2 regions of the Pseudarthrobacter sp. W1I19 genome follow, and region 2 is predicted to be linked to the other one. Evidence: predicted binding sites of a transcription regulator. Region 2 holds the regulator's gene; the other holds the start of a gene.
The links. Region 2 encodes HrcA, which represses chaperone genes, less so after heat shock. Its sites were predicted from a motif close to TTNGCACTCGNNNNNNNCGAGTGCNAA; they were not measured.
Positions count from the first base shown of each region.

Region 1: a site for HrcA is predicted at 16,112-16,138, ahead of QF038_RS03510 (Hsp20/alpha crystallin family protein). Genes of this name have one in related genera too.

Region 1 is NZ_JAUSZR010000001.1:738,710-758,358, forward strand. It holds gene QF038_RS03430 (TetR/AcrR family transcriptional regulator) at 1-294, opposite strand, end outside; gene paaK (phenylacetate--CoA ligase PaaK) at 359-1,711, opposite strand; gene QF038_RS03440 (hotdog fold thioesterase) at 1,720-2,181, opposite strand; gene pta (phosphate acetyltransferase) at 2,429-4,507, shown strand; gene QF038_RS03450 (cupredoxin domain-containing protein) at 4,735-5,115, shown strand; gene QF038_RS03455 (hypothetical protein) at 5,112-5,543, shown strand; gene QF038_RS03460 (hypothetical protein) at 5,630-5,917, opposite strand; gene QF038_RS03465 (acetate kinase) at 6,125-7,291, shown strand; gene QF038_RS03470 (GNAT family N-acetyltransferase) at 7,295-7,882, shown strand; gene QF038_RS03475 (NAD(P)/FAD-dependent oxidoreductase) at 7,960-9,156, opposite strand; gene QF038_RS03480 (DUF2945 domain-containing protein) at 9,161-9,367, opposite strand; gene QF038_RS03485 (M50 family metallopeptidase) at 9,376-11,829, opposite strand; gene QF038_RS03490 (peptidoglycan-binding protein) at 11,836-12,537, opposite strand; gene QF038_RS03495 (SRPBCC family protein) at 12,828-13,280, shown strand; gene QF038_RS03500 (S9 family peptidase) at 13,345-15,579, opposite strand; gene QF038_RS03505 (hypothetical protein) at 15,816-16,007, shown strand; gene QF038_RS03510 (Hsp20/alpha crystallin family protein) at 16,214-16,636, shown strand; gene QF038_RS03515 (NAD(P)H-hydrate dehydratase) at 16,904-17,881, opposite strand; gene QF038_RS03520 (histidine phosphatase family protein) at 17,859-18,635, opposite strand; gene QF038_RS03525 (LCP family protein) at 18,883-19,649, opposite strand, start outside.
Region 2 is NZ_JAUSZR010000001.1:2,099,084-2,108,841, reverse strand. It holds gene QF038_RS09925 (PhoH family protein) at 1-854, opposite strand, end outside; gene QF038_RS09920 (GerMN domain-containing protein) at 1,269-2,171, shown strand; gene QF038_RS09915 (16S rRNA (uracil(1498)-N(3))-methyltransferase) at 2,183-2,965, opposite strand; gene dnaJ (molecular chaperone DnaJ) at 2,968-4,095, opposite strand; gene hrcA (heat-inducible transcriptional repressor HrcA) at 4,178-5,191, opposite strand; gene QF038_RS09900 (DUF3097 domain-containing protein) at 5,367-6,221, shown strand; gene QF038_RS09895 (DUF4870 domain-containing protein) at 6,362-6,781, shown strand; gene hemW (radical SAM family heme chaperone HemW) at 7,114-8,343, opposite strand; gene lepA (translation elongation factor 4) at 8,380-9,758, opposite strand, start outside.

The sequences.
Region 1 (19,649 bases), 1.4 Mb from region 2:
CTCGAGCCGGGCATCTGCGGCGCCGGACGTGGCCTGCGGCTCCTCCAGGATCGCTTCGAGTCCGCCCAGTGCGTGGTCCAGGGCGAGTTTGAGCAGGTCGCCCTTGGACGGCACGTGGTGGTAGATCGCCGACTTCGAGATGCCCAGGTTGTCGGCCAGGATGCCCATGGATGTCGCATCATAACCGTGGCGGTTGAAGACGTCGACGGCGATGCGCAGCACCGATTGCTGGTCGTATCCAGGGCGGCCGCGCTTGGTGCCGGCGGTGCTGGTTGCGTCAGTGGTGCTGGGCATAGTGGCTAGTTTCTCACGAACGGTCGGTCAGTCAGTGCAGGTGGGTAGATGCGGAGCCCGCTGCTTACCCCTTCGGCCGCAGGTCGTAGATCCGGCGTAGCTTGCCGTTGGACCGCTCGAGCGAGCCCGGCTCCACCACGTCCACGGTGCACGAAGAACCCACGTGGATCTTGATCTGCTCCTTCAAGGTGCGTGCCGCCGTCGTACTCTGCTCGGGGCTGACGGCGTCCCGCCGTTCAATCCGGACGGTCAACTGGTCCATCCGCTGGCCTTCGGGCCGGGAGAGTTCGAGCTGGAAGTGCGGGCTGAGCTCGGGGATCCGGAGGGCGATTTCCTCGATCTGGGACGGGAAGAGGTTCACGCCGCGCAGGATGATCATGTCGTCGCTGCGGCCGGTGATCCGGCCCATCCGCCGGTGCGCGGGGCGGGCCGTCCCGGGCAGGAGCCGGGTGAGGTCCTTGGTGCGGTAGCGGATGATCGGGAGGGCTTCCTTGGTGAGCGAGGTGAAGACCAGTTCGCCATGTTCGCCGTCGCGCAGCACGTTTTCCTTGCCCACCAGGGGGTTGAAGGGGTCGATAATTTCGGGGCGGAAGTGGTCCTCCCAGATGTGGCTGCCGTCCTGGGTTTCCACGGCTTCGCCGGCGACGCCGGGGCCCATCACCTCGGAAAGGCCGTAGATGTCGCAGGCCTTAATGTTCATGGTGACTTCGAGCTCGTGCCGCATCTCCTGCGTCCACGGCTCGGCGCCCAGTACCGCGAACTTCAGCGAGGTGGAGGTGGGGTCGATTCCCATGTGGGCCATGGCATCGGCGATGGTCAGCAGGTAGGTGGGGGTGGCCAGGATGGCGTCCGGCTTGAAGTCCTGGATCAGCTGGATCTGGCGTTCGGTCTGGCCGCCGGACATCGGGATGACGGTGCAGCCCAGCGCTTCGGCACCGGCGTGGGCGCCAAGGCCCCCGGTGAACAGGCCATAGCCGTAGGCGTTGTGGACCTTCATGCCGGGGCGGATGCCGGAGGCGCGGAAGCTGCGGGCCACGAGCTTGGCCCAGTCCGCCAGGTCCTGTTTGGTGTAGCCGACGACGGTGGGCCGGCCTGTGGTGCCCGAGCTGGCGTGGATGCGGGCTACTTCGGCCTGCGGAACCGCGAACATGCCGAAGGGGTATTCGGCGCGCAGGTCGTCCTTGGTGGTGAACGGAAAGTTGCCTAGGTCGCCGAGTTCGCGCAGGTCGCTGGGGTGGACGCCGGCGTCGTCGAACTTGCGCTTGTACAGGGGAACGCGGTCGTAGGCGTAGGCCACTGTGTGCTGCAGGCGGCTGAGCTGGAGGGCCTCAAGCTCGTCGCGGGACATGGTTTCCTCGCGGTCCAGCGCGGCGTCTGTCGCGGTGACGGCGGGGGTTTCGGGGGCGTGGAGGGTCATTGGGTTTCCTACTTCTTGGGGATGGTCCGGCTGCGGCCGCGGAACTCTGCGATGAGCTCACCCGGCTTTTCGGAATCGGGTTTGGCACCGGGGTCGGCAGCAAAGATCTGGATGTCGTACAGTCCGCTGCGGCCGGCGCTGGACCGGCGATCGGCGACGGCGGTGACCACCTGGCCGCGGTAGGCGGACTTGAGGAAGTTGATGTCCACGCCGGAGGCCACTGTGATGTTGTTTTCCTCCCCAGGCGCCGGGACGGCCGGGTTGCACGCGAGCGCAAATGCCGTATCCCCGAAGGCGAAGATCATTCCGCCGTGGGCCATGCCGAAGCCGTTGAGCATTTCCTGCCGGAGGGTCATCCGGATGGTGGCGTGGCCGTCGCTCAGCGAGAGGACCTCGATGCCCATCCACTCGGAGGCGTAATCGTTCTCCAGGATCTGGTGATGGGGACCGGAAAGGGTTGTTTCAGCCATGCGTCATTGCCTCCAGCTTTATTTACCGAATGTTCATTAGGTAATCCCATGAGGGGGTCCGGTGTCAAGGGCAGTGGTATTGGCGGACGCGTCCCATCCAGCCCAGTTTTAGCCCTTCACAGCGCAACTTCCGCGGCGCCGGCCAGCGGATCACCCAAAAGCTGGGCTGGAGTGGATGGGCAGGCGGCCCGGGGCGGTAGATGCAAGGATGGAGTACCGGCAGCACCACACCAGCAAAGGGCGGACCATGGCCACAAGCATCTACGTCAGCGCAACCACCCCCGGATCGGGCAAGTCTCTCGTGGCACTGGGCCTGGCGGACACCCTGCACCGCCACGCGGACAGGATCGGCTTCTTCAAACCGGTGGTCCACGGCCCCGATCCGGCACAGGATCCCATGGTGGCCCTGATGAAGTCGCGGTTTGAGCTCGAGGATGAGCGGTGCCGCGGCGGCCTCACGCACGAGGAGGTCCGGTCCTTGCTGGCCGAAGGAAAGCGCGAGGAGATCGACTCCCGGTGCGTGGAAATCTTCGCCGAGATGTCCCGCCATTGCGATGTGGTGATCATCGAGGGGACGGATCTCACGGGCCAGGATGCCGCCGTCGAATTCGACCTGAACGCCCGCCTGGCCAACAACCTGGCTGCCCCCGTGGTAGCGGTGGTGGGCGCGAAGGGGCGCACCGTGGCGGAGGCTGCGGCCGCCGTCGAGGTTGCCCGCAAGGAGCTCGCTGCGGAGAAGTGTGCCCTGCTGGCCATCATGGTGAACCGCGCCGACCCGGACGACGTCGAGGCGATCGCCGCCGCCGTGAAACCCGGCGCGTCCAAGCGGCCCGTTTATGTCCTGCCGGAGCTGGAGGAGATCGCCCGGCCCACCACCGGCGAGGTGGCCGCCGCGCTTGGGGTGCGGCAGATCGCCGGCCGCGCGGACATGGAACGCGACGTCCGGGACATCAAGGTGGCCGCCATGAACGTGGGCAATTTCCTGAATGTGCTGGACGAGGGCGCCCTGGTGATCGTGCCGGGGGACCGGGCTGACGTGATGGTGGCGTGCCTGGCGTCGTCCTTCTCGCCGGAGTTTCCTGTGGCGTCGGCACTGATCCTCACTGGCGGCCTGGCACCGGACGCCAACATCTACCCGTTGCTGGCGCAGGCCCCGTTCCCGGTGTTCGCCGCGACGGAGGATACGTACACCACCGCCCGCCGCGTTTCCGAAGTCCGAAGCGAGATCTGGTCCGGGCACCGGCGCAAGGTGGCCTCGGCCCTGGGGCTCTGGTCCCGGACAGTGGATGAGGCGGAGCTGGTGGAGCGGCTGCACCTGCCGCGGGCCGAACGCATGACCCCGCTGCGCTTCCTGCACGACCTCATCGAGCGGGCCCGGGCCCAGCGCCGGCACGTGGTCCTGCCCGAGGGGACGGACGTCCGGATCCTGCGCGCGGCGGAAATCCTGCACCGGCGCGACGTCTGCGACCTCACCGTGCTCGGCCCGGAACCGGACGTCCGGGAGCTGGCGGCTGCGCGCGGCATCGACCTGGCCGGGATCAACATCGTGGACCCGGCCACCTCGGACCACCGGCAGAAGTTCGCCGAAAAGTACTCGGAGCTGCGGGCGCACAAGGGCGTGGACCTGGCCAAAGCCCTGGAAATCATGCAGGACGTCAGCTACTTCGGCACCATGATGGTCCAGCTCGGCGTGGTGGACGGCATGGTGTCCGGGGCAGCGCACACCACCGCGCACACCATCCGGCCGGCGCTGGAGTTCGTGAAAACCCGCGAGGGCGTGAAGATCGTGTCCTCGGTGTTCCTGATGCTGATGCCGGACCGCGTGCTGGTATACGGCGACTGCGCGGTGAACCCGGACCCCAACGTGGAGCAGCTGGCGGACATCGCCCTGGCCTCCGCGGAGACCGCCGCCCAGTTCGGGGTGGAGCCGCGGGTGGCCATGCTGTCCTACTCCACGGGCGGTTCGGGTTCCGGCGAGGCCGTGGACGAGGTGCGGCAGGCAACCGAACTCGTGCGTACGCGCCGCCCGGACCTCGCCGTCGAAGGCCCCATTCAGTACGACGCCGCCGTGGACGCCTCCATCGCCGAGTCCAAAATGCCGGGGTCCACGGTTGCCGGGCAGGCCAGCGTGTTCATCTTCCCGGACCTGAACACCGGCAACAACACGTACAAGGCGGTGCAGCAGAGCTCGGGGGCGGTGGCCGTGGGACCCGTCCTGCAGGGGCTGCGGAAGCCGGTCAACGACCTCTCGCGCGGCTGCACTGTGGAGGACATCGTCAACACGGTGGCCATCACGGCCATCCAGGCGCAGGCACCCGCTTCCTAGCAACGTGGGCCCACGCCCACGGGGTTCCCTGGCCGACCTTGCGAGGTTAGGGCGCGGGTGGGGAGGGTGCGTTTAGGCCCTCTCCAGAGCGCGGGACTTGGGCGTTAGGTGACCCAGCGTAGGAACCCAATTTCCGCACACAGGGGCTAATTCCGGACCGGCAGGCGGACAATAAGAGGACGGCAGGGGCTCCCTGCAGTGGTTTCCGGCAGCGAGGACGGTGCGGGATGAAAAGGCTTGGACGCAGGGCCGCGGTACTACTGATGGCCGCGCTCCTGGTGGGCGGCTGCGCCCCAGGCGGCGGAAGCGGAAACAGTACGGCGCCGCCGGAAGGAACCAGCACCGCTGCCGCCTCGGCAGCGGCCACGATCACCATCAAGGACTTCAACTATGGCGGGCCGATCACGGTGGCGCCCGGCGCCGTCGTCGCGGTCATCAACATGGACTCCGCCCCGCATACCGTCACCGCTGAAAAGGACAAGGCCTTCGACGTCGACGTCCGCGGAAGCGGCGCGACAGGCACCTTCACGGCCCCCTCGACGCCCGGCACTTATACATACTTTTGCGTCTACCACCCCAACATGAAAGGAACGCTGACGGTCAAATGAACATGGCCATGAGGGTGCTGACAGCCCTGGCGCTGTTCGTCGACGCCGGGGTGCATATCCTGCTGGCCCCCGGTTACCAGGCTGCCAACCCCGGCGGCATCGGGCAGGGCAACCTGTTCCTGCTCGAATCAGCCGCGGCGGTGCTGGTGGCTGTCTACGTCTTGATCCGGGGCAGCAAGGTTGCCTACGCCATGGCGCTGGCTGTTTTGCTGAGCGCCTTCGCGGCCGTGATGCTGTACCGGTACTTCAACATCCCGGCCTTTGGTCCGCTCCCTGCCATGTATGAACCCGTATGGTTCTTCGAAAAGACGCTCAGCGCGGTGGCCGAAGGATTGGGAGCCGTGCTGGCCGCCATTGGCCTTGTCCGCGCGCCCGCCAAACGGCGGGTGCATGGAGCGCCGGGGCCTGCGCGCGGACGTCCCGCCTGAGGTCCGGCAAGCGCTTGAGGTCCGCTTAAGGCAAGCAACGGGCGACGCCGGCACCCGGGCAGGTGCCGGCGTCGCCCTTTGTTTGCCTAGCTGTTGTCCGGCTTGGCCAGGCTCTCGCTGTCCTCTTCCTTCGCTGGCTCGTCGGAGAGACCCTGCGGCGTGAGGTCGAGGCCCTCGGTGTTCTCCGGCGCTTCCGGAGCCTCGCCCGTCTCAGCTGCTTTGGGAGCGCCCGTATCGTCCAGGGCAGGGTTGGCACCTTCCACTCCGGTGGGGTCCTTGGTTCCGGAGCCCTCTTGTGCATTCAGCGGCGCGGTGCTGCTGGATCCCGTGTTGGTGGGGTCGTTCTCGTCGATCTGGGTGGGCTCGTTCGTCATGGAAATGTCCTCTCGCCGTGGTCCAGCCTGTCCGCCGACTCTAGGCACAGGCCGCGCCCATCCGCAAGGAAACCGCGAGATGGCACTTGGCGGCAGTCCGGGTGGGCAACACTGCCGCGAAGTGCCATTTCGCGGCGGGGGACGGGGGAAGGTGGGACCCACATATAGTGGGATTGAACTGCAGAAGCCAGGCTCAGGAGGCCCCGCATGCTCGTGCTCGTCATCAATTCCGGCTCATCCTCCCTCAAGTACCAGGTGCGTGACGTCGCCGCAGGGAGCGTCCTCACCGAGGGGCTGATCGAAAAGATCGGCATGGGCAACGGTGGCGACGGTGACGGCGAAATCGAGGGCCCGCGGGATCACGCCGAGGCGCTGGAACAGGTGGACGCCGCCATCCACCAGGAGCTGGGCGACCTGGAGCTGGCCGCCGTCGGGCACCGGGTGGTGCACGGCGGCGAGCGGTTCGCCGAGCCGGTGCTGATCGACAACGAGATCACCCGCGCCATCGAGCGGCTCAACCCGCTGGCGCCGCTGCACAACCCTGCCAACGTGCTGGGCATCCGTGCCATCACCAAGAAGTGGCCAAAAATGCCGCAGGTGGCCGTGTTTGATACCGCCTTCCACCGCACCCTCCCCGAGCACGCATGGCGCTATGCCGTCCCGGACGAGCTGTACACCAACCACGGCATCCGCCGCTACGGCTTCCACGGGACATCACATGAGTACGTCACCCGCCGCGCTGCCGCGTTGCTGGACCTCCCGGTCAACGAGTTCGACGGCGTCATCGCCCACCTGGGCAACGGCGCCTCCGTCACGGCCATCCGGGGCGGCCACTCCGTGGACACCTCCATGGGCTTCACCCCGCTGGAGGGCCTGGTGATGGGTACCCGCTCGGGCGACCTGGACCCGTCCATCCTGGTGTTCCTCGGCCGGGCAGGATGGAGCCCCGAGGACATCGACACCATGCTGAACCGGGAATCGGGGCTGAAGGGCCTGGCCGGCAACAACGACATGCGCTCGGTGGTGGAGGCGGCCGAGGCCGGCGACGGAAAGGCGGCAACCGCGCTCGCCGTCACGTCCTACCGGCTCGCCAAATACATCGGCGGCTACCACGTGGCTGTGGGCGGGGCCAAGGCATTGGTGTTCACCGCGGGAATCGGCGAGAACTCGCACCAGTTCCGCGCCCTGGTCGCCGAGAAGCTGGGGGCCTTGGGTGTGCAGCTCGACGCCGGACTGAACGCTGAGCGGTCCAAGGAACCGCGCGTGATTTCCACGCCGCAGTCCGGCCTCCCCGTCCTGGTGGTGCCCACGGACGAGGAACGGGCCATCGCGGAGGCGACGGCCGCCGTCGTGGGATCTGGGTCCACCCAGTAGCCCATGCCGCACATCACCCTGCCGATCCGTACGGAGCGGCTCATCCTGCGCCGCTTTGAGGGCCGGGACCTTGACGACTTCCACGCCTACCATTCGCTGCCCGAAACCGCCCGGTTCCTGCCCGGCCCGGCCAAGACGTACACGGAGTCCATGGAGCGGGTGGGCCGGTATGCCAACTTCGTCTTCGAAAAGGAGGGGGACTGGGTGGCGCTGGCCATCGAGGCCTGCGGTGAGCCCGGGCTTCAGGGCGAGGTGGTGCTGAAGTGGCTGCCCGGGAATGGCCAGGGTGAAGTGGGCTGGAGCCTGGCGCCGGGTGCCAGGGGCAAAGGCTACGCCACGGAAGCTGCTGAGGCGATGCTTCGGCTGGGTTTCGAGGAGCTGGGCATGCACCGGATCGAGGCGCGGCTGGATGAGCTCAACACAGCCTCCGCAGAACTCTGCCGGCGGTTGGGCATGCGGCAGGAAGCGCGGCACGTGGACAAGTGGCACTACAAAGGCCAGTGGGCCACCGAGCTGGTCTACGCGGTCCTCGCTGACGAGTGGCGTGTGACCCGGTCCCTCAAGCGGCTGCAGCAAAAGACTGGTGGTTGAGCCTGTCGAAACCCCGCTTGGTTTCGACAGGCTCAACCACTGGGTCCGGGCTCAACCACCGGCTTTCGTGGGAGCGCCTAGGCCCGCCCTTTGAGGATCATGTTCCAGTACACCTGCGGGAAGATGTCCCGGTCCACCACCCAGGACAGCCTGCTCTCGTTCCAGGTGGGGATCCGGGGGACGGTGGGCATGGGCCGGTAGCGGTCGTCGAACTCGGCGAACACCACCGTGTTCCGGGAGACCGTGAAGGGGCACACCGAGTAGCCGTTGTATTTGGCCGGCAGCGGCTTGCCTTTCCGGGCAGCCACCAGGTTCTTGGCCAGCACCTTGGTTTGTTTGCGCAGTGCCCCGCCGGACTTGGAGTTGGTGGTCCCGGCAGCGTCGCCCAGGGACCAGACGTTCGCAAACCGGATGTGCCGCAGGGTCTGCCGGTCCACCTCTACAAAACCGCCGGCGTCACCGGGAGAGGGCAGTGCTGTTGCCTTGAGCCAGTCCGGCGCTGACTGCGGCGGGACACCGTTGAGGACGTCGTAGTGCAGGTTCTCCTCACCCCCGGACTCGATGTTGCGGATGGTAGCCAGCTGCCCCGTCGGGTCCACTGACACCAGTTCGCTGTTGGTCCGCAGTTCGATGCCGTACTCGGCGATCTTGCGGTCCAGCTCCCGGTCCACCTCCGGCACCCCGAATACCGTGGGATAGGGCTGGACCATCACCACCCGGATCCGGTCCAGCACGCCCTGCGCCTTCCAGTAGTCGCAGGCCAGGTACATGGGCTTCTGCGCCGCGCCGCCGCACTTGATGGGGCCGGCAGGCATGGTAAAGAGGGCGGTGCCGGATTCCAGCCCGCTCAGCAGGGTCCACGCCTTGGGTGCCAGCTCGAACTCGTAGTGCGAGGCGCCGTGTGGTGAATGGACGGCTTCGGCAAGGCCGGGCACTGCTTCCCAGTCATACTGCAGGCCCGGGCACACCACCAGCTGCCCGTACGCCACGGTGGCACCAGACTGAAGGGTCACGGTGTTCGAGTCCGTGTCCACGCCGGCAGCGGCGTCCCGGATCCAGGTGACGCCCTCCGGAATCAGCTGTTCCTGGGGCCGGATTGCCTCCTTGGCCGAGGCCCTGCCCCCGGCGATGTGCGAGAACAGGGGCTGGTAGAGATGGTGGTCCCGGGGTTCGACGATGGCCACGTCTTTGACGCCGTACCGCTCCAGCCGGGCGGCGAGGGAGATGCCCGCGTTGCCGCCGCCGATGATGACAACCTCGTGCTGGGCCGCCACCGGACTACTTCTTCTCGGTCAGGGCCGAGGCTTTGTGGGCCGCGCGTGCTCCGGTCTTCGCGGACTCCACCACATACTGGGGCTCGTCCTCACTGGCACGGTGGGTATGGCCGTCCAGCTCGAAGTCGCTGGTTTTCTTCTCGACGATCCTGCCGTGCGTCTTGCCCTGCGGCGTATTCCATTCCACGGAGGTTCCCTTGCTCAAAGACATCTGCTCTCCTAGCTGGGGTTTGCGGTCGGCTGGGGTTCCACGGCGGGGGCCGTGCCCCCAGTATCCGCCGTTGGGACCGGCGTCTCAACGGGGATGTACGACGGCGGTGCGTCACCAGGGGCGGGCTGAATCGCAGGGACGGTGGGAACGGCAGTCCCTGCCGGCGCGGGTGCTTCGGCCCCCGTGCCTGAGCCGGGAGCGGACGGCCCCGGTGCGGGAAGTCCGGGTTCGCCCGGCGTGGTTGCCGCTGGCGTTCCGCCCGGCGTGCCCGTGGACGCGGATGTTCCGGACGATGGATTGTTCGCGGCGCCTGCGTCGGCCCTGATAATGGCCGTGATCTGCTCCTTGTAGGCTGCGAGCCGGCCCTGGATGTCCGAGAGCGGCACGTTCCGGATGTTCCGGCCGTACTCTGCGATCTCGGCCCAGAGCGCCTGGAGCGATGCCATGCTGTCGTCCGTCAGCGGCCCGTCCAGGGTGAGGACCAGTTGGCTGGCGAGGGCGTAGGTGAGGCATTCAAAGCAGTTGTAGTTTGCAACCGCGGACAGGTTCTCGGGCACGATGACGTCCGCCTGCCCAACAATGAGGACCACCTGGAATCCCACTGCCACGGCCGCGCAGCCTGCGCAGCTGGCAAAGGCGTAGGCCTCATTCCGGGTATCCACGGGTTCGCCGTCCTCGGCCCATACCAGCGCAAAGGCCACACTGTAGGTCACGGAACCATCGGTGGTGTTCACCGCCAGCGCCTGGTTGCCGCCCTCGCGGGGAGCCGCGGGCCGGTCGAACGGGAACACCCACGACGGCGCGGCCAAGTTGCCGGATCCAGCCGCGGAACCAGCCGGCGAACCAGCTGACGAACCAGCAGTGGAACCCTGAACGGGAACCAGCACCATGGCCAGTTGCGGGTTCTCCCGGGTTGGCGTCGCGGCTCCTGCCGGCCAGAGCGCAACCGTCCTGCCGCTGCCGCCCTCACGAAGGGCCGTGCCCGCCATGGGCAGGATGGACGCGGAGGCATCAGCCAGCGTGCCGCGTTCATAGGGCTGGACCGGACGGTACGTCCCGCCGTCGGGCCACCAAGCCCAGGCCAGCCCGGCCAGCAATGCTGCCACGGCACCCATGGCAGCGGTGCGCTGCACAAACCTGCCGCGTGTCTTCTGCCAGAGCCCGGTGACCAGCTGCCGCAGGAGACGGAACAGAATGTAGAGCATGCCCACCGTGGGCAGGGCAACGGCGGCGATGGCCAGGGCGCGCACGGCAGCGCCGGCAAGGTCGCCGTCGGAAAGGCTCTGGTTGAGCATCGCCTGCTGTTTGGCGCCGCTGCCCCAGGCGGTGGCGAGCAGCCGCGGGAGCGAGACCACCATCATGGCCAGGCTGAAGATCAGCAGTGGCACGGTGACCAGCACCCACAGCGTCACCACGGCACGCGCCCAGGGCTTGAGGACTTTGTTTTCCGGCCGGCCCCACCGCCACGGGAGCAGGCCGAGCAGGACCGGCTTGATGCGCTGGAAGAGGTCCGGGACTCCGGTGGCATCTGCCAGGATGTGGTAGCCGTCGAACCGGACCAGCGGCAGCAGCTGCCGGACCATCTGCAGGATTTGCGTGACCACCACCAGCAGCAGCGCGTCGAAGCCGGTGGCCCACCACAGCGCCATGATGGCCACCGCAACGATGGCGTTGAAATACAGTCCGCCCAGGTCCGTGCGGAGCCTGCCGCCGCGGCCCAGCCGGTATGAATCGGTGACGTCCGTGAAGAACGCCGGCCAGATCAGGTAAAGACCGGTCCCCATGGCGCCGGGGGTGGCGCCGCCTTTGCGCGCGGCGGCTGCGTGCCCGAATTCGTGGAAGCCGGCGGACAGGATGGTGACGGCAAGGATCAGCAGGAGCAGGACAGGGTTGTCGAACGCCTGGTGGGTCGCCGAGCCCAGCCCCTTCACCATCAGCACCCACCAGCACGAGGCGAGGAACGCCGCCGTCACTCCCACCACAATCAGCGGGTGGAAGAGGACGGCGAAGGGCGCGGTGATCCTGCGGGTGCGTTCCGGGTCTGTCACTGTGTAACGGAAACGCATGCCGAGCAGGGGGTCGGCCTTGCGCACCTCGGGTTGTGTCCCGTCTGCCAGCCGGAGCAGGCCAAGCGGCAGCAGTTGGGAATCCATCAGCGTGCGCACGTTATTGGCGCTGATCAGTCTTCCTGACGCCGCACTGGCATGCTCCGCGATGTCCTCCACGGTCCGGCTGCCGTCCACCGCCTCCAGCACCGCGAACAGCAGCGGCGTCAGCTGGAGGGTCTGGCCATCCCCGCGGCGGACCAGCGAAGGGGGTTCCCGGTAGCCGGATCCCTGGGACCGTCCGATGAGCTGGACGCCATCGGCCCGGGCAGGGACCGGCAGTTGGTGCCCGGCCAGGGGCGCAGCAGACGACGGCGGGCCGGCCTGGGGGCGCGGCCCACCGGTGGTGTGGGTCATCTGTGTTTACTGTTCGAGGTCGGACTGCTGGTCTGCAGTGGCGTTGGCTGCGCCCTCGATGTGCTGCGTGATCAGTGCGTCCTGGTCCGCCACGGCATAGGCCTGGCTGCCGATCGATCCGATGTTGGCCGCGACGGCTGCGTCGATCGGTGCGGCCACATTGGCGTTGGCTGCCACGGCTCCGTTGATCGGCGCGGCGATGTCCGCGTCGGCCGCCAGGTCCACATTGACGTTGAGCAGGTCCCCGTCGAGCGCTGCGGCGGGATCCACCGGCACAGCGCCAACATCGGGCAGGGCTTCGCCCAGGCCGCCGTCGGCTGCTGTACCGGTGCCATCCGTGCCGGTGGTGGTGCCCGCGGTACCTGTCGTGCCGTCGTCGATGGTGTCGTTGCCCTGGTCAATGACGCTGTCCTGCGTGGACTCGGCGTTGGCGTCGGCCACGATGCCCTGATCAATCATGACCCCCTGGTCCGCCAGCGCCTGCGCCTCGGAGCCGAAGGAGAGGATATTGGCCGAGGCGGCCGCGTCGATGGGGGCCGCCACGTTGGCGTTGGCCGCAACGGCAAGGTCGATGGGCGCTGCCGCGTCGATACCCAGATCCAGGTCCGCATTCAGGTCAAGGACAGAGGCCACTTCCTTGTCCGGCAAAGCCGTGGCCTGCTCTGCGATCAGTTCGTCGTTGGTCAAGGGACGCATTTCCTGTTCCATGCTCACTCAAAACCTCCACATGCGGCGCCGGTTAACCTGCCCCCAGCGGGCAGCCGGCGCCAGACAATAGTAAGCATGATTACCTTCTTTGGGTACCGGGCAGCGGCGGCCAGCGTCATATTGCTGCTGTTCAAGCCGTCTGCAGGCATCAGGGCAGGCCTCCGGGGTAGGGCGGCCTGCCCCTCCCGAAGGCATTGACAGTGGCGGACGGCGGGTCCACTCTGGCGCTGTGCCTGCCATTGTGCCGGCAAAGCCGTGCCGGCATCAGGTGCCTTTCAAAGGAGACTGCAGTGCCTGTTGTAGAAGAAAGTGTTGTCATCGCCCGGCCGCCGCAGGAGGTTTTCGAGTTTCTGTCCAGATTCGAAAACATCGCCGTCTACGATTCCTCCGTCACCTCGTCCGGACAGGTCGGGGACGGTCCTGTCGGGATGGGTTCCCGGGGGCGCGGAACCAGCAAAATCATGGGGCAGCAGTTCGACTGGGTTGTGGAAGTTACCGAGTTCGATCCGCCCCGGCGCATGGTGTCCCGTTCGGTCGAGGGCAAGCTGGACTTCACCGTGACGTTCACGCTCGAACCGGCCGACGGCGGTACGCGCGTCACCCAGAGAATCGACGCCGCGTCCGGCCTGGGCGGGGTCTTTGGCAAGCTGGCGGACGCGCTGGTGGCACGGGCGCAGGGGAGGACGGTCCGGGCCAATCTCGAGACCCTGGCCGAGTGGCTGGCGGAGCACCCGCAGGGCTGAAGCGACTGCCGTGCGTGGGGCAAAAGGCAGGCGTCGACGGCGGGGCGCGCCCGCCGTCGTACGCCTACTTCAGCCCGGCGCCGAGGAGCAATTCGGTGGCCCCGAGGGAATCGGCGATGAAGGCGTAGTCCCAGGCCCGTTCGCGCCACTGGACATAGCGGCCGGACGCGCCGCCATGGCCGCCGTCCATCTCGATCTTCATCACGATCGGCTGGCCCGCGGTGGTCTTGTTCCGCAACTCCTGCACCCACTTGGCGGGCTCCACATAGAGGACCCGGGTGTCATTGAAAGACGTTACGGCAGCGATCTTCGGGTATGCCGTCCGGTGCACGTTCTCGTAAGGGGTGTAGGACTTCATGTAGGCGTAGACCTCGGGGTCCGTGATGGGGTTGCCCCATTCCTCCCATTCGAGAGCGGACAGCGGCAGGTCCGGGTCCAGGATGCTGGTCAGCGGGTCCACGAACGGCACCTGCGCCACAATGGCCGCGTACTTTTCCGGGGCCATATTGGCCACCGCACCCATGAGCAGGCCGCCGGCAGAGCCGCCCAGGGCCGCGATGCGGGACGGGTCCACCCAGCCGGAGCCGGCCAGCCAGTCGGTGGCGTCAATGAAGTCGGTGAAGGTGTTCTTTTTGGTGAGCTTCTTGCCATCCTCGTACCAGTGCCGGCCCAGTTCGCCGCCGCCGCGGATATGGGCGATGACGAACACCACGCCGCGGTCCAGCAGGGACAGGCGCGCAATGCCGAAGCCTGGATCCATGCTCAGCTCATAGGAGCCGTAGCCGTACACCAGCCCGGCCGCCGTCGAATCCTGCTTGATGGCCTTGTGCCGCAGCACCGAGAGCGGGATGCGGGTCCCGTCCGCCGCCGTCGCCCATTCGCGCGTGGCCACGTAGTCGCTGCCGTCATAACCGCCCAGCACCGGGCTTTCCTTCCGCAGCAGCAACTCGCCGGCGGGCTGTTCAGGGGTGGGCAGCACGAAGTCGTAAACCCGCGACGGCGTGAAGTAGGACGTGTAGCCCAGCCGGATCACGGGGGCTTCGTAGTCCGAACCTCCCACTCCTGCCGTGTACAGCTCTTCATCGAAGGCCGGCTCCACCGGCGGCTCCTGCGCGGCGGTGCCCAGCCCGGCCAGGCCGATCACCTGGACGCGCTCGATGGTGTCCTTGCGGATGGACACCATCAGGTGGGTGGAGGTGACGCCCGCGCCGTTGACGCGCACGTCGTCGGAATGTTCGACGACGGTGGCCCACTGCTGCTCGGCCAGCGGCTTCTCCAGCTCGGCCGGGTCCGCCAGGGAGACCATCGAGTTGACGGCGCTGCGGTTGTGGGTCAGCAGGATCTTTTCCGTCTTTTCACCGTCCGGCCCGGGCAGCAGGAACGGTTCGGCTTCATACAGCACCCGCTCGTTGCGGGAAATCACGGTGGTGAGTTCCTGGGCCGGGTCGTCGAAGCGGAGCAGGCGGGTTTCGCTGTACTCGGAGCAGCCGATGCCCAGCACCAGGTAACGCCGGTCCGCGGAGAGCTCGAAGCCCAGCCACATGGCGGCGTCGTCCTCCTGGTAGATCACCACGTCTTCCTCAACCGGGGTGCCCAGCGTGTGGGCCTTGACCTGGTAGGGGCGCCAGGACGCGTCCACCACCGTGTAGAAGATGCGGGTGCCGTCAGGGGAGAAGGAAACGCCGTAGAAGATGTTCTCGATGACGTCCGGCAGGAGCTCGCCGGTGCGGAGGTCCTTGATGCGCAGGGTGAAGCGTTCGTCGCCGCTGTTGTCCACGGCATAGGCGTACAGGGTCCCGTCCACCGTCACAGCGGTGCCGCCTATTGAGAAGAAGGCTTTGCCCTCCGCTTCGACGTTGCCGTCAAGCAGGACTTCCTCGCCAGGGATCTCGACGCCGGGCTCCACCCGGGGCGGCGTCCAGTCCCGGACGGGATTGCCGGTGTCTTCCGCCTTGACCCGGCATTGGATGCCGTACTCCTTGCCCTCCACCGATCGGCTGAAGTACCACCAGCCATCCTTGCGGTGCGGGACCGACAAGTCCGTCTCCTGCGTGCGGCCCTTGATCTCCTGGAAGATGGCCTCGCGCAGCGGCTCCTGGTGCGCGGTGACCGCTTCCTGGTAGGCATTCTCCGCCTTCAGGTGCTCCACGACCTCGGCGGATTCCTTGTCCCGCAGCCACTCGTAGTTGTCCACAAAGGTGTCCCCGTGGTGCTTGCGTTCGATGGGAACCTTCTTGGCAACCGGGGGAGCTGGCGTGGCGGTGGTGCTGGCGGAATCCTGCAGCGGAGTCTGGGTCATGGTTTCAATATATAGACCCGCCCCGACAATGAACCGGCCGTTCGCTACCGGACGATAACGCCCCATCACCTCCCGCAGAAATCCAGGTGATGCCCTATCACTTTTGGTCCCCAACCGGCCGCCTTGGGGACCAAAAGTGATAGGGCATCGGGGTGATGGTGGCCTAGTGGGGTTCCGGCCGCAGGCGTATCCTGTTCACGCTAAGGCACATCCGCCCAGCGTGAGAGGGGAAGCATATGACCATCCCGCCAGTGCACGAGCCCGAACCGTTCCCGCCGGAACCAGGCCCGGACCAGCCTGATCCCACCCAGCCCGGCTATCCCGGTCCGCAGCCGCCCAATCCCTTCCCGACGCCGGAACCTCCCGGGCCGCTGCCAGTGCCGGATCCGGGGCCCGCACCGCTGCGCCCGGACCCCACCCGGAGCTGACCAGCCAAAACACCCACAAGAAGGGGCCCTCTGCACAGCGCGGGAGGCCCCTTCGCCGCGCCTGGGCGGCCCCGCAAAAACAAGAAAAATTCGTCCCCGAACCGCTTGCAGACCTACCGTCCGAGTGGTAAAAAATCTATATCAGCCAATACAGATTGGCTGGTACCAAAACCAATGTTGGACCGTCTCTTACGAGGAGGGAAGCCATGTTGATGCGAACCGATCCGTTCCGCGAGCTGGACAGGCTGGCCCAGCAGGTCCTCGGCACGGCAGCGCGTCCGGCAGCGATGCCCATGGACGCTTGGCGCGAGGACCAGGAATTCGTCGTCGCCTTTGATCTGCCCGGCGTCGCACTGGATTCGGTGGATCTGGATGTGGAACGGAATGTCCTGACGGTGCGGGCCGAGCGTCCGGACCCCGCGGGCAAGGACACCGAGTTGATCGCCTCCGAGCGGCCGCGCGGCGTGTTCAGCCGCCAGCTGATCCTCGGGGACACCCTGGATACCGATAACGTCAAGGCAAGCTACGACGCCGGTGTCCTGACGCTGCGGATTCCTGTCGCCGAAAAGGCCAAGCCGCGCAAGATCGAAATTGAAACGAAGGGGGCGAAGCAGGAAATTTCCGCCTAGTCTCAACAGGATCGGGACGTCGGGTATTCATTTATTGCTGACTGCCTCTTGGGCGGATCGCTAGTATGCACGCCACAGCGCTTAAAGCGCATCGGCAGCCTACGCCTGAACCTCCCGATACGGTGGCCCCCGGTTTCGGCCGGGGGTCATCCCATGCCCGGGCTTCACTTTCCTCCAACGCTGGGTCAGGTCCGGCCCAATAACGCGGCAACGGCCCAATAACGCGGCAACATTGGGCGCAAAGTGACCCGTGTTGCTTCAGGGCGCTTAGGTGTTCAGCTCCAGCATCAGGGCGGGCAGTTCGTCGGCCAGTTCACGGGCGAGGAATCCGAGGGGGCCCATCCTGCTGGCGAGCCGGTCCGCTGCGGCAGCATGGAGATGCGTCCCCCAGCAGGCAGCCTGTGCGCTGGTTGTTCCGCGTGCGCGCAGTCCCGCAATCGCTCCGGCCAGCACATCGCCGCTTCCGGACGTTCCCAGCCCGCCGTAGCCCGTGGTCATCAGCCACAGCTCGGCTTCCTCCCCGGCGCCACCGCCCGACGGCCGGGCTATGAAGCCCTGGCAGCTCACCACCGCCTGGAATTTGTCCGCAATCGCCGCCACGTCCGCCGCGAGGTCATCCACCTCGCGCTCCAGCAGGATGGCCGCCTCCTTGGGATTCGGCGTGAGGATCAGCCGCCCCTTCCACGGTTCCAGCTGGTCGCCCAGCTTCAGCAGGCCGCCCAGGGCGTAAGCGTCGAGTACGACGGCGGGACCCCCGCCCGCGGTCCCCTCACCGGAGTCTGTCTCAGCTGAGCCCGCCTCCTCTGTGCCTGAGCTGCCGGTCCGGGTCTCCCTCTCCAGCAGGCCCCGCAAAAGCTCCTCGGCAAGATCCGGATCGTCGAGGCCCGGGCCCACCAGGATGGCATCGGCACGGTCGAGGTAGGTCGAGATCTGGTCCAGCCCTTCGCCTGTCAGCGACCCCTCATCAGTTTCGGGAAGGCCTATCGCTCCACATTCGGGCAGCGCCACAGCAACCTGCACGGCCACCGACTCTGCAACGGCGAGGCTCAGCTTCCCCGCGCCGGCCCGCAGCGCAGCAGTACCGGCCAGCAGCGCCGCACCCGGCGTGGCCCGCGCTCCGCCGATCACCAGGACGGAACCGCGTGAATACTTGTCCTCGCCCGGCGCCGGCAGCGGCCACTCACGCAGCAGTGAGGGCGTCACCAGGGTAGGGGAGTTGGCCTCACTTCGGGTGGACACTGGCATCTCCGGCATGCTCGGTGACGGTGACACCCTGCTCCGTCAGGTGGTCCGCCACGTTGAAGCTCTCCAACGTCCAGGGTCCTTCGCCGGACGGCCGCACATACCGGGTGAGGGAGGCATTGAGGACGGAGGTGCTGGCCGCCAGATCCAGGATTTCCTCCTCGTTCATTCCCTCCAGGACATACCGGAAAAGCAGGATCACGGCGTCGTGGCAGACCAGCATTACCCGGTGCCCGGTGCTGAGGTTGTTCAGCTCGTCAAGAACGGACCGCAGCCGCAGGGCAACGTCGGCCCAGGACTCCCCGCCCGGCGGCCGGTAGTACAGCTTGCCCAGCCACTCCCGGCGTTCGGCCTCCTCAGGGAAACGCTTCTCCACCCCCAGCCGCGTCAGCCGGTCCAGGATGCCCAGTTCGCGGTCCCGCAACCGCTCATCGGTGCGGACCTTCACCGGCCATCCGGCGGTTTCCACCGCGATCTCGGCGGTCTGCCTCGCCCGGGCGTAGGGGGATGAGACCACGGCATCGGGCCGGAGGTCCTCGGCGATGCGGGCCAGCGCCGCGCCCAAGGCTTTGGCCTGCTCCTGGCCGGTCCCGGACAGGTTCACGTCCGCGTCCCGGGCGGGCACCTCGATGACCTCGGCCCCGGCCAGCCGCGCGTCAGTGGCTGCCACGTTTCCTTCGCTCTCACCGTGGCGGACCAGGAGCAGTTCCACGGCTCCGGCCTCCTGGACAGCCTCCGTCAGTCCGTCCTCTTTCACAAGAAATCACTCCGTCCGCCTGGCTTGCCGAATGCAGGAACACTACCAGCGGCGTACCCACGGGCAGCGAACCTAAACCAGGCGGCGGAAGGGGAGGAGTGTTTGCCACCAAAATGCGCGGTCAGATACCGCCCGATATTCACGGAATGTTGGGCTGGAAGTGATCCCGCGTTGCTTGTCACCAAGGGGACAGTCCCTGACCCAGTGAGCCCGGCGATCAGCTCGCCGGCCGGAAGCCGGCCAGCTCCTATTCCACGGCGAACTCGGCGATCCTGCCCTCCCACAGCGCCGCGCCCACCGCGTTGATGCCGCCGTAATCGGGAAACAGCACTGACTGGGCCCCCACGAAGCCGGCCCCGGCCGTGGGCAGAGTCATGGTGCGGATCGCATTCGCGTCCAGGTTGCGCAGGCTGTAGGCGAGGATGGCAGCCTGCACCGGGTCAAAGCCTTTGTTCACCGTCAGGCAGCAGGACGCGAAGTCCACCAGCCCCCGTACTGCCGTTACATCGTTCAGGGCGCCATTGGCAGTGAGGCGGGCGAGGATGGCCCGGAGCAGGGTCCGCTGGTTGCGCACCCGCTGGAAATCGCCGTCGGAAAACGCGTAGCGCTCGCGGGAAAACTCAAGCGCCGCCTGCCCGTCCAGGTGGTTCACGCCGGGGGTGAAGACGTGCCCGGTGTCATGGGTGGACTGGAACGGGACGGGTACGTCCACGTCGATTCCGCCCAACCCGTCAACGAGGATCTTGAAACCGCCGAAGTCCACCATCAGGGTCTGGTCGATGGTGATACCCAGCAACGACTGGACCGCGGCGGTCTGCATGTCGATGCCGCCATACTGCAGGCCGGCGTTGACTTTGGAACCGCCCAGGCCCGGGATGTCCACCCACAAGTCGCGGTTGATGGAGATCATGTACAGGTTTCGCCGGTCGGCCGGGACGTGGACCACCATCAGGACGTCGGCGCGCTGGTCCATGGGTTCACCGGTGGCCGCCGTGTGAGCCGCGGCGTCGTGGG
Region 2 (9,758 bases):
ACCACCATCTTGGACCCGAATCCCAGCCTGGTGAGGAACATCTTCATCTGCTCCGGCGTGGTGTTTTGGGCCTCGTCGAGGATGATGAAGGCGTCATTGAGGGTGCGGCCGCGCATGTAGGCCAGTGGCGCCACCTCAATGGTTCCTGCTGCCATGAGCCTCGGAATCGACTCCGGGTCCATCATGTCGTGCAGGGCGTCATACAGCGGACGCAGGTACGGATCGATTTTGTCGCTCAAGGTGCCGGGGAGGAAGCCAAGCCGCTCCCCTGCTTCCACTGCGGGGCGGGTCAGGATGATGCGGCTGACCTCTTTTTGCTGCAGGGCCTGGACGGCCTTGGCCATGGCGAGGTAGGTCTTGCCGGTGCCGGCCGGACCGATCCCGAAAATTACGGTGTTGGCGTCGATGGCGTCAACGTAGTTCTTTTGGTTCAGCGTCTTGGGGCGGATCGTTTTGCCGCGGCTGGACAGGATGTCATGGGTCAGCACGTCCACCGGGTTCTGCAAGGACTGGGTTCGGAGCAGTGCTACGAGTTGCTGCAGTACTGCCGGGCTGATGACGGTTCCGCGTGCCACCAGTCCCCGGACCTCGTGGAGGAGCCGCATGATCCGTGGCACGTCCGTAGCCGGTCCGCTGATGGAAAGCTCGTTGCCGCGGACGTGGAAGTTCACGTCGGGGAACTGTTCTTCAATGAACCGCAGCGCTTCATCATGGCTGCCGAGGGATTGAACCATCTGGTCTGAGCTGTCGAAGAGGACCACTTCGGTGCGGACGCCAGGGAGTGTGTGGGGAAATTCCCCTGCGGCGCCTTCGCCGGTGACAAGCCTGCGCTTTCCGTTAGCTGATTCAGTCATGGTGTTGGCCCGCGGGCCCGTGATCCCCTCGATCTCGTAAGAGTAGCTGCTGGCTGATCGGCGGCGGGCTGTCCCCGTTGCGTCTCAGCGGTACCTTCCATCTTACGCCAGCGGGCAGCCCAGGCCCGATACCAGGACCGGTGCCAGGCAATGGCAGCAATACCGGTTCCGGCCGTCCGTCATTAGGTATCAACTTCATATCGGCCTCATATCGTTCACGTTGCAGTTGCGCCGCTGGGCGCATCCGGCGGCTTTTGCCCGCCGGCGCTGTGTAATGCTGGAAATCCAGGGTGCCAAGGAAGCATCCAGGCTGACCGGGGATCAGCCAATCCAACCAGGAAAGGACAGGCAATCACGTTGCCGGAAAGCGCAGGGCCCCGCCGGGCCGGAAGATCACTGAACGGCGCCCGTTCAATGGTTCTTGCCGGGCTCCTTGCCGCCGTCCCTGTCCTCACCGGCTGTATCGCTGAACCGGGGCCATCGCCCACGGGCGCCCTTGCCTCCAGCCCCGCCGCCACGGGCGGCGTGTCTGGCGCACCGTCCACCAGTGCGCCGCTGGAAACAACACAGTCCTCCAACAAGGCGCCGGTCTACTGGATTGGCCGCAGCAACAGCAACGTGTTCCTGTACCGCGAGTTCAGGGATGTTCCCGAGCAGGAAAATCCCGTGACGCGGGCCCTGCGCGCCATGATGTCCGAAAAGCCCCTGGACCCGGATTTCTTCACACCGTGGCAGAACCCCAAACAGCTGGCAACCTCGATTTCCGGCAAGGACGTCATCACCGTTGACGTGTCGGAGGACGCCTTCAACAGCAACCTGGACGCCGATATGGCGGCACGGGCCATCCAGCAGCTGGTCTATACGGCCACCGCGGCTGCGGCGAGTTCCGGCCTGATTGACTCCGGCCAGCAGATTCGCGTGCGCATCCTGGTGGACGGGCACACAGATTACGTGGCGTTCAACCACGTGCAGCTGGGGTCCCTCATGGCCCGCACGGCCGGGCTCGTGGCTCCGGTGTGGATCATCGACCCGCAGGAAAACGTCGAGGTGGCGGACGGCAGCGTCAAGATCACCGGCCGGAGCACGGCCGCGGGCGGCAAGCTCCGCTGGCAGATCCTACGGTTGGAGGAGAACGGGAACAAGACACCATTCCTGACCGGCGAGACAACCGCCGCGGCGGACCCTGCCCAGGCGGGAGTCTTTACGCTGGCCCTGACCCTGCCCTCCGGCGACTACGAGCTCCGGGTCGGGCAAACGTCCAACCCCGATGGCCAGCAAAACGGCACCGAAGATACCCGGGGATTCAAAGTACGGTGAGCCGTGGCCGTTCAGGCTGCGGGCGCCGCCCAGCGGCCCAGGACATCGCTGGCAAGCACGACGGCGGCCGGACCGGCGGTTGATGAGCGCAGCACATGGTGTCCCAGCAGGGCAGTCACGGCTCCCTGGCCGCACAGTTTTGTCACCTCGCGCTGGCTGATGCCCCCTTCGGGGCCGACAATCAGGAATATTTCCCGCGGCCCTTCTGCAGCATCAGTCGAGAGCCACGATTCCAGGACCACCCGCAGTGGACGCACGGCGTCCTCGTGCAGGATAACGGCGAGGTCGGCCGCCCCGGCAGCAGCAGCGAGACCGGCAGTGTCGACGGCGGCACGCACCTCGGGGATCCAGGCCCGCCGGGCCTGTTTGGCAGCCGCGGTAACTACAGACTGCCACTTTGCATGGGCCTTGGCCGCCCGGTCCCCCTTCCAGCGCACGATGGACCTTTCGGACTGCCACGGTATAACGGCGTCGATCCCCAGTTCGGTGGCGGTTTCGATGGCCAGCTCATCCCGGTCGCCCTTGGCAAGGGCCTGGACCAGCACCAGCCTGACGCCGGGCCGCTCCTCAACCACCACGGCTGTGCATTCGACCTCGAGCCCGGACGGGGAGGCTGCCAGCACTTTCCCGCTCATTCGGGTGCCGGCGCCGTCCACGATGTCCACGGGCTCGCCGGGAGCCAGCCGTTTGACGGTCACTGCGTGCCGGGCCTCAGGTCCCTCAAGGACAAAACGTCCTTCGGGTGCCATCTGGTCCAAGGACCCGGACGCCGTGAAAAAGACGGGGTTGCTCACCGCTACAGGTTACCGAACCGGTCCCGGAGCTTGGCGAACATACCGCCGCTGGCGGCCAGCTTGCCCTCCGTGATCTGCTCGCCGCGCAACCTGGCGAGCTGGCGCAGCAGGTCCTCCTGCGCCGCGTCCAGCTTCGCCGGCGTCTCCACCTGCAGATGGACCTTCAAGTCACCACGGCCGTAACCGCGCAGGTGGGTCACACCCAGCCCGCGCAAGGTGATGATTTCCCCGGACTGCGTTCCTGCCTTGACATCGATCTCCTGGGGACCGTCGAAGGTTTCCAGGGTGACGTCTGTTCCCAGCGCGGCTGCGGTCATGGGGATGTTCAGGGTGGCGTGCAGGTCGTCGCCCTCCCGGACATAGGTGGCATCGTTGTTGACCCGGATTTCAACGTACAGGTCTCCGGCGGGGCCGCCGGCAGGACCGGCCTCGCCCTGGCCGGAGAGCTGGATGCGGGTGCCCGTGGCAACGCCGGCGGGAACCTTGATGGTCAGCGAACGCCGGCTGCGGATGCGGCCCTGCCCGCTGCACTCGTTGCAGGGGTCCTTGATGACGGTGCCGAAGCCTTCGCAGGTGCCGCACGGGGCGGCGGTCATGACCTGGCCCAGGATGGACCGGACCGCCCGCTGGACCTGGCCGCTGCCGCCGCAGATGTCGCAGCGCTCGGGGTGGGTGCCCGGCCTGCAGCACGAGCCTTCGCAAGTTGGGCAGACCACTGCCGTATCCACTTCGAGCTTCCTGTTGACGCCGAAAACGGCGTCGCGAAGTTCGATCCGGACGCTGATGAGGGCGTCCTGGCCGCGCCGGACACGCGATGCAGGCCCGGAGGAACCGCCGGCGCCAAAGAACGTATCGAAGATGTCCTGGAAGGCGAAGCCCTGGCCGGCGTACGCTCCGCCGCCGAACCCGTTGTCCGTACCGTTCTCGTTGCCGGTGGTGTCGTACACCCGGCGCTTCTGGGGATCGGAGAGAACTTCGTAGGCGTGGGTCACGGCCTTGAAGCGGTCTGCTACATCTTCACCGGGGTTAACGTCCGGGTGAAGGGTGCGGGCCAGCTTGCGGTAGGCCTTCTTGATCTCTTCCCCGGTTGCATCCGGTGAGACTCCAAGGACTTCGTAGTGGCTGCTCAAAGTTCGTATCTCTTCCTTGTTGTTTTGCCTGCAGCTGTACTGCGGGCGCTACTGTTCGTGCCTGGTCGCCGGACGGGGCGGGTCAGGGACCCAAAATCCGTGACAGGTACCGGGCGACGGCCCTGACCGCGGCCATGGTGGTGGGGTAGTCCATCCTCGTGGGGCCCAGGATGCCAATCTTCGCGACGCTGTCCGGCCCGTAACCGGTGGCCACCACCGATGCCTCGGCCAGACCGTCGTACGGGTTCTCGCGGCCGATGCTGACGGCCACCCCACGGTGGTCCTGCGCCATCTCGCTCAGGAGCCGCAGCATCACCACCTGTTCCTCCAGCGCCTCCAGCACGGGGCCGATGCTGAGCGGAAAATCCACGTTGGAACGGGCAAGGTTGGCTGTCCCGGCCATCACCATGCGGTCCTCACGGCTGCTGTGGGCCAGGGCTTCCAGTCCGTGCGCCAATGCCTGGGCTGCCTGCCGCTGTGCGGGGGCGACGCCGGACACTACTGTGGGCAGCGACTGCGTCAGCTGGCTCAGGGCAGTCCCGCCGAGGGAAGCCAGGAAGTGCGTGCGTAAGGCACCGAGGACGTCGTCGCCGAGGTCCTGCCCGACGTCGATGACACGCTGCTCCACCTTGCCGCTGTTGGCGATCAGCACCACCAGCACCTTCCGCGGTGCCAGGAGGACGAATTCGATATGCCGGACCAGGGCGCGGTTGAGGTGCGGATACTGGACCACTGCCACCTGGTTGGTCAGCTGGGACAGCAACCGGACGGTGCGCTCCAGGACGTCGTCGAGGTCGTCTGCCCCTTCCAGCAGGGACTGGATGGCCCGGCGTTCGGCCTGGGACAGCGGCTTGACCGCGGAAATCTGGTCCACAAAGAGCCGGTAGCCCTTGTCCGTGGGAATGCGGCCTGCGCTCGTGTGCGGGGCGGTGATCAGCCCTTCGTCCTCAAGTGCAGCCATATCATTGCGAATGGTGGCGCTGGAGACACCAAGATGGTGCCGTTCCACCAGGGCCTTGGACCCGACGGGCTCGCGCGAGTGGACATAGTCCTCCACGATGGCCCGCAGTACTTCAAGCTTGCGCGGTTCGCTCACACTCCACCTCCATCCAGGGATCAGGGCAGCCGTTCCGCCCGCACCGTACCTCACAGGGGTTAGCACTCGACATGCCTAAGTGCTAACAGTCTATTATGACTCGCCCCGTTGTTAGCATTGGTACCGCTCCGGGCGAAATTCCGGGTCCGGATCCAGCACGAAGCGGAGTTCATCCATGCAATACCAGAACTGGGGAGCCCAGGACCTGACGGCGCCCGCACGCTCGCAACTGCCCGAAGTGCCGGTGGAGCGCGGAATGGTCCTGGAGGAAGTCCAGTCCGGCTGGGTTGGCGCAGTGACGCGGGTGGAAAAATCAGGCGGCATGCACGTGGTGGCCCTGGAGGACCGCCGGGGCAAGTCCAGGTCCTTCCGGCTGGGTTTCGGTTTCCTCCTGGAAGGCCAGGCCATCCGGCTGATGCCACCGGCGCCCAAGCAAGCCCAGACCGGCGGCCCGGCCGGCGGGAGGACGGCATCCGGTTCGGTGCGGGTGGCGGGCCAACGGGCACAGGTGGCCAAGGCGAGCCGCATCTGGGTGGAAGGAAAGCACGACGCCGAACTGGTGGAGAAGGTATGGGGCGACGACCTTCGGGTGGAGGGCATCGTCGTCGAACCCCTGCACGGCATTGATGACCTGGCGGCGGCCGTTGCCGGTTTCAGGCCCGGTCCCGGACGGCGCCTGGGCGTGCTTGTGGACCATTTGGTGCCCGATTCGAAGGAGTCGCGCATCGCGGACGCCGTGATGGCCTCCCCCGGCGCCGCGGGAAACGTCCTCATTGTTGGCCACCCCTACGTCGACGTCTGGCAGGCGATCCGTCCGGCCGTCCTGGGCATTGGGAAGTGGCCTGAAGTGCCGCGCGGGCAGGACTGGAAGACCGGTATCCTCAAGGCATTCGGCTGGCCGCACGCCACCAAGGAAGACATCGGGCTGGGCTGGCAGAAACTGCTGGGCGCCGTGCGCACCTACGCGGATCTGGAAGCATCCCTGCTGGGCAGGGTGGAGGAAGTGATCGACTTCCTCACTGTCCCCTGAGCTGACAGGATCCAACGGGCGGACGTCGGCGGGGGCGGCTTCACCAAGTATTCTTGGTACCGCGGTGTCTGCTTCTGGCAGTGCCTCAGCAGATATTGGCATTCTTACTCAGCAGCATTGCACTTTCGAAGGAACAGACTGTGGCGGAAAACGCACAAGATCACAGGGACAGCCAGGGCGGCCAGGGCCGTTCGGAGTACCATGGCGTCCCCGCGAATGCGCTGCCCCTGACGGCCAGCGAAGACAGGCAGTGGGCTACGCTCTCGCACTTCGGCGGGATCCTGGGCTGCGTCCCTGCACTCCTGATCTACCTGATCTTCCGTGACCGGGGCCCTTTCACCGCGCAGGAGTCCAAGGAGGCGCTGAACTTCAGCCTGCCCCCAACCATTGCCGCCGTGGTTGCCAACATCCTGGTGTTTGTGCCGGTTGTGGGCAACATCTTCGCCGTCATCGCAACCCTGATCTGGATTGCCCTGACATGCTTCTCGGTGGCGGCCGGAATCCACGTGAACCGCGGCCAGCCGCACCGCTACCAGTACAACCTCCGCTGGATCAAGTAGTCCCCACTGGCACCCTAGCCTCGCTTCGCTTCGGCCAGGGAACCCTGCCAGCGTGGGCCCAACCACCGGCACGCAGCCTTGCTTCGCTTCGGCCAGGGAACCCTGCCAGCGTGGGCCCAACCACCGGCACGCAGCCTTGCTTCGCTTCGGCCAGGGAACCCTGCCAGCGTGGGCCCAACCACCGGCACGCAGCCTCGCTTCGCTTCGGCCAGGGACCCCTGCCAGCGTGGGCCCAACCACCGGCACGCAGCCTCGCTTCGCTTCGGCCAGGGACCCCTGCCAGCGTGGGCCCAACCACCGGCACGCAGCCTCGACCAGGCTGGGCCCGGGGGTTAGTCCGGGAGAACCCGGCGCACCACCGCATCGGCAAGCAGCCTGCCCTTGAGCGTGAGGACCAGCCGGCCCCGGAAGGCTGCCGCCGGCTCCACCAGGCCGTCCGCGATCAGGCCGGCCACTTCGTGCCTGCCGTCGGCACCGAGGGCCGAGACAGCCAGGCCTGACTGCAGCCGTGCCTCAAGCATCACCCGCTCCACGTTCCGGGTTTCCGGGTCAAGCGTTTCCCGGCCGGCGGCCGGCGAGAGGCCCTGGGCCAGCCGGCCTGCATAGGCTGTGGGGTGTTTGACGTTCCACCAGCGGACGCCGCCCACGTGCGAGTGCGCACCGGGCCCGATCCCCCACCAGTCATCCCCGCGCCAGTAGGCGAGATTGTGGCGGCAGGCCTGATCCGGCGTTCGGGCCCAGTTGCTGACCTCGTACCAGCCCAGGCCGGCTTCGGTGATCAGCTGATCGGCCAGCTCGTACTTGTCGGCGTGATCGTCGTCGTCAATACCGGGAACTTCACCACGGCGGATCTGGGCGGCAAGCTTGGTGCCGTCCTCAATAATCAGCGCATAGGCGCTGATGTGGTCGGGCTCGTAGGACAGCGCGGTTTCCAGCGAGTGGCGCCAGTCAGCGAGCGACTCCCCCGGCGTCCCGTAAATCAGGTCCAGGCTGACCGACAGTCCCGCTTCCCGTGCCCAGCGGACCACCTCTGGAACGCGGCTTGGGGTGTGCGTCCGGTCCAGGACTTTCAGGACGTGCGGCACGGCGGACTGCATACCGAAGGAGACCCTGGTGAACCCGGCCTCTTTCAGGACCGCGAGGGATTCCGGCGTCACCGAATCGGGATTGGCCTCCGTGGTGACCTCGGCGCCATCTTCGATGCCCCACTGGTCGATGGCCCGGCGGAGGATCAGGGCCAGGTCTGCGGCGGGCAGCAGCGTGGGCGTGCCGCCGCCGAAGAACACCGTGCTCAGTTTTCGGGGAGGAAGGCCCGACGCCGGGAGGACCTTCGCTGCCAGCGTCACCTCCGAGGCGGCAGTCTGGGCGTAGGCATCCTGAGAGGCGCCGCCGCCCAGTTCCGTTGCGGTGTAGGTGTTGAAGTCGCAATAGCCGCAGCGCACGGCACAGAACGGTATGTGGACGTACAGCCCGAACGCCCGCTCCGCCGCGCCGTCCGCTGCCTGGGCAGGCAGCAGGCCGTCCGACGGCGCCGGGTCGCCGAGGGGAAGAGTACTAGGCATTGCGGTGGCCTCCGGTGTTGCCGGACGCGGTGTTCACTACTTCTTGGCCTTGTCCTTGGACTCGTCGGTGGTGAGGGCGGCAATGAACGCTTCCTGGGGGACCTCCACGCGGCCCACCATCTTCATGCGCTTCTTGCCTTCCTTCTGCTTCTCCAGCAGCTTGCGCTTGCGGGAGATGTCGCCGCCGTAGCATTTGGCCAGGACGTCCTTGCGGATGGCGCGGATGCTTTCGCGGGCGATGATCCTGGAGCCGATGGCAGCCTGGATGGGCACCTCGAACTGCTGGCGCGGAATGAGCTCGCGCAGCTTGGTGGTCATCATGACGCCGTAGGAGTACGCCTTGTCGCGGTGGGTGATTGCGGAGAAAGCATCCACCTGCTCGCCTTGGAGCATGATGTCCACCTTGACGAGGTCGGCCACCTGGTCGCCGTCGGCCTTCCAGTCCAGCGAGCCGTAGCCGCGGGTCTTGGACTTCAGGATGTCGAAGAAGTCGAAGACGATCTCGGCCAGCGGCAGGCGGTACCGGATTTCCACCCTGTCCTCGGACAGGTAGTCCATGCCGCCCATAACACCGCGGCGGCTCTGGCACAGTTCCATAATGGCGCCGACGAATTCGTTCGGTGCCAGGATGGTGGCGGACACCATCGGCTCGCGGACCTCGGAGATTTTGCCGGAAGGGTACTCGCTGGGGTTGGTCACGTGGACCACCTTTTTGTCTTCCAGCGTTACTTCGTATTCCACGTTGGGTGCGGTGGAGATGAGGTCCAGGTTGTATTCGCGTTCGAGCCGTTCACGCGTGATTTCCAGGTGGAGCAGTCCGAGGAAGCCCACGCGGAACCCGAAGCCCAGTGCAGCGGACGTTTCCGGCTCATATACCAGCGCGGCGTCGTTGAGCATCAGCTTCTCCAGTGCATCGCGAAGCACCGGGTAGTCAGTGCCGTCCAGGGGATACAGTCCGGAGAAGACCATCGGCTTGGCATCGGCATAGCCGGGCAGCGAGTCAGCAGCCGGTTTGGCAAGGTTGGTGACGGTATCACCGACCTTGGACAGCCGGACATCCTTAACGCCCGTGATGAGGTAGCCCACTTCGCCAACGCCCAGGCCCTTGGAGGGGGTGGGCTCCGGGGAGCTTACCCCGATCTCGAGGAGTTCGTGCGTGGCCCGTGTGGACATCATCTGGATGCGTTCGCGCGGGTGCAGCATGCCATCCACAACGCGCACGTAGGTGACCACACCGCGGTAGGTGTCATAGACGGAGTCGAAGATCATGGCGCGGGCAGGAGCATTTGCGTCGCCCTCCGGGGCGGGCAGGTCGCGGACGATCTTGTCCAGCAGCGCTTCAACGCCCATTCCGGTCTTCCCCGAAACGCGGAGCACGTCCTCGGGGTCTCCACCGATCAGGCTGGCAAGTTCTG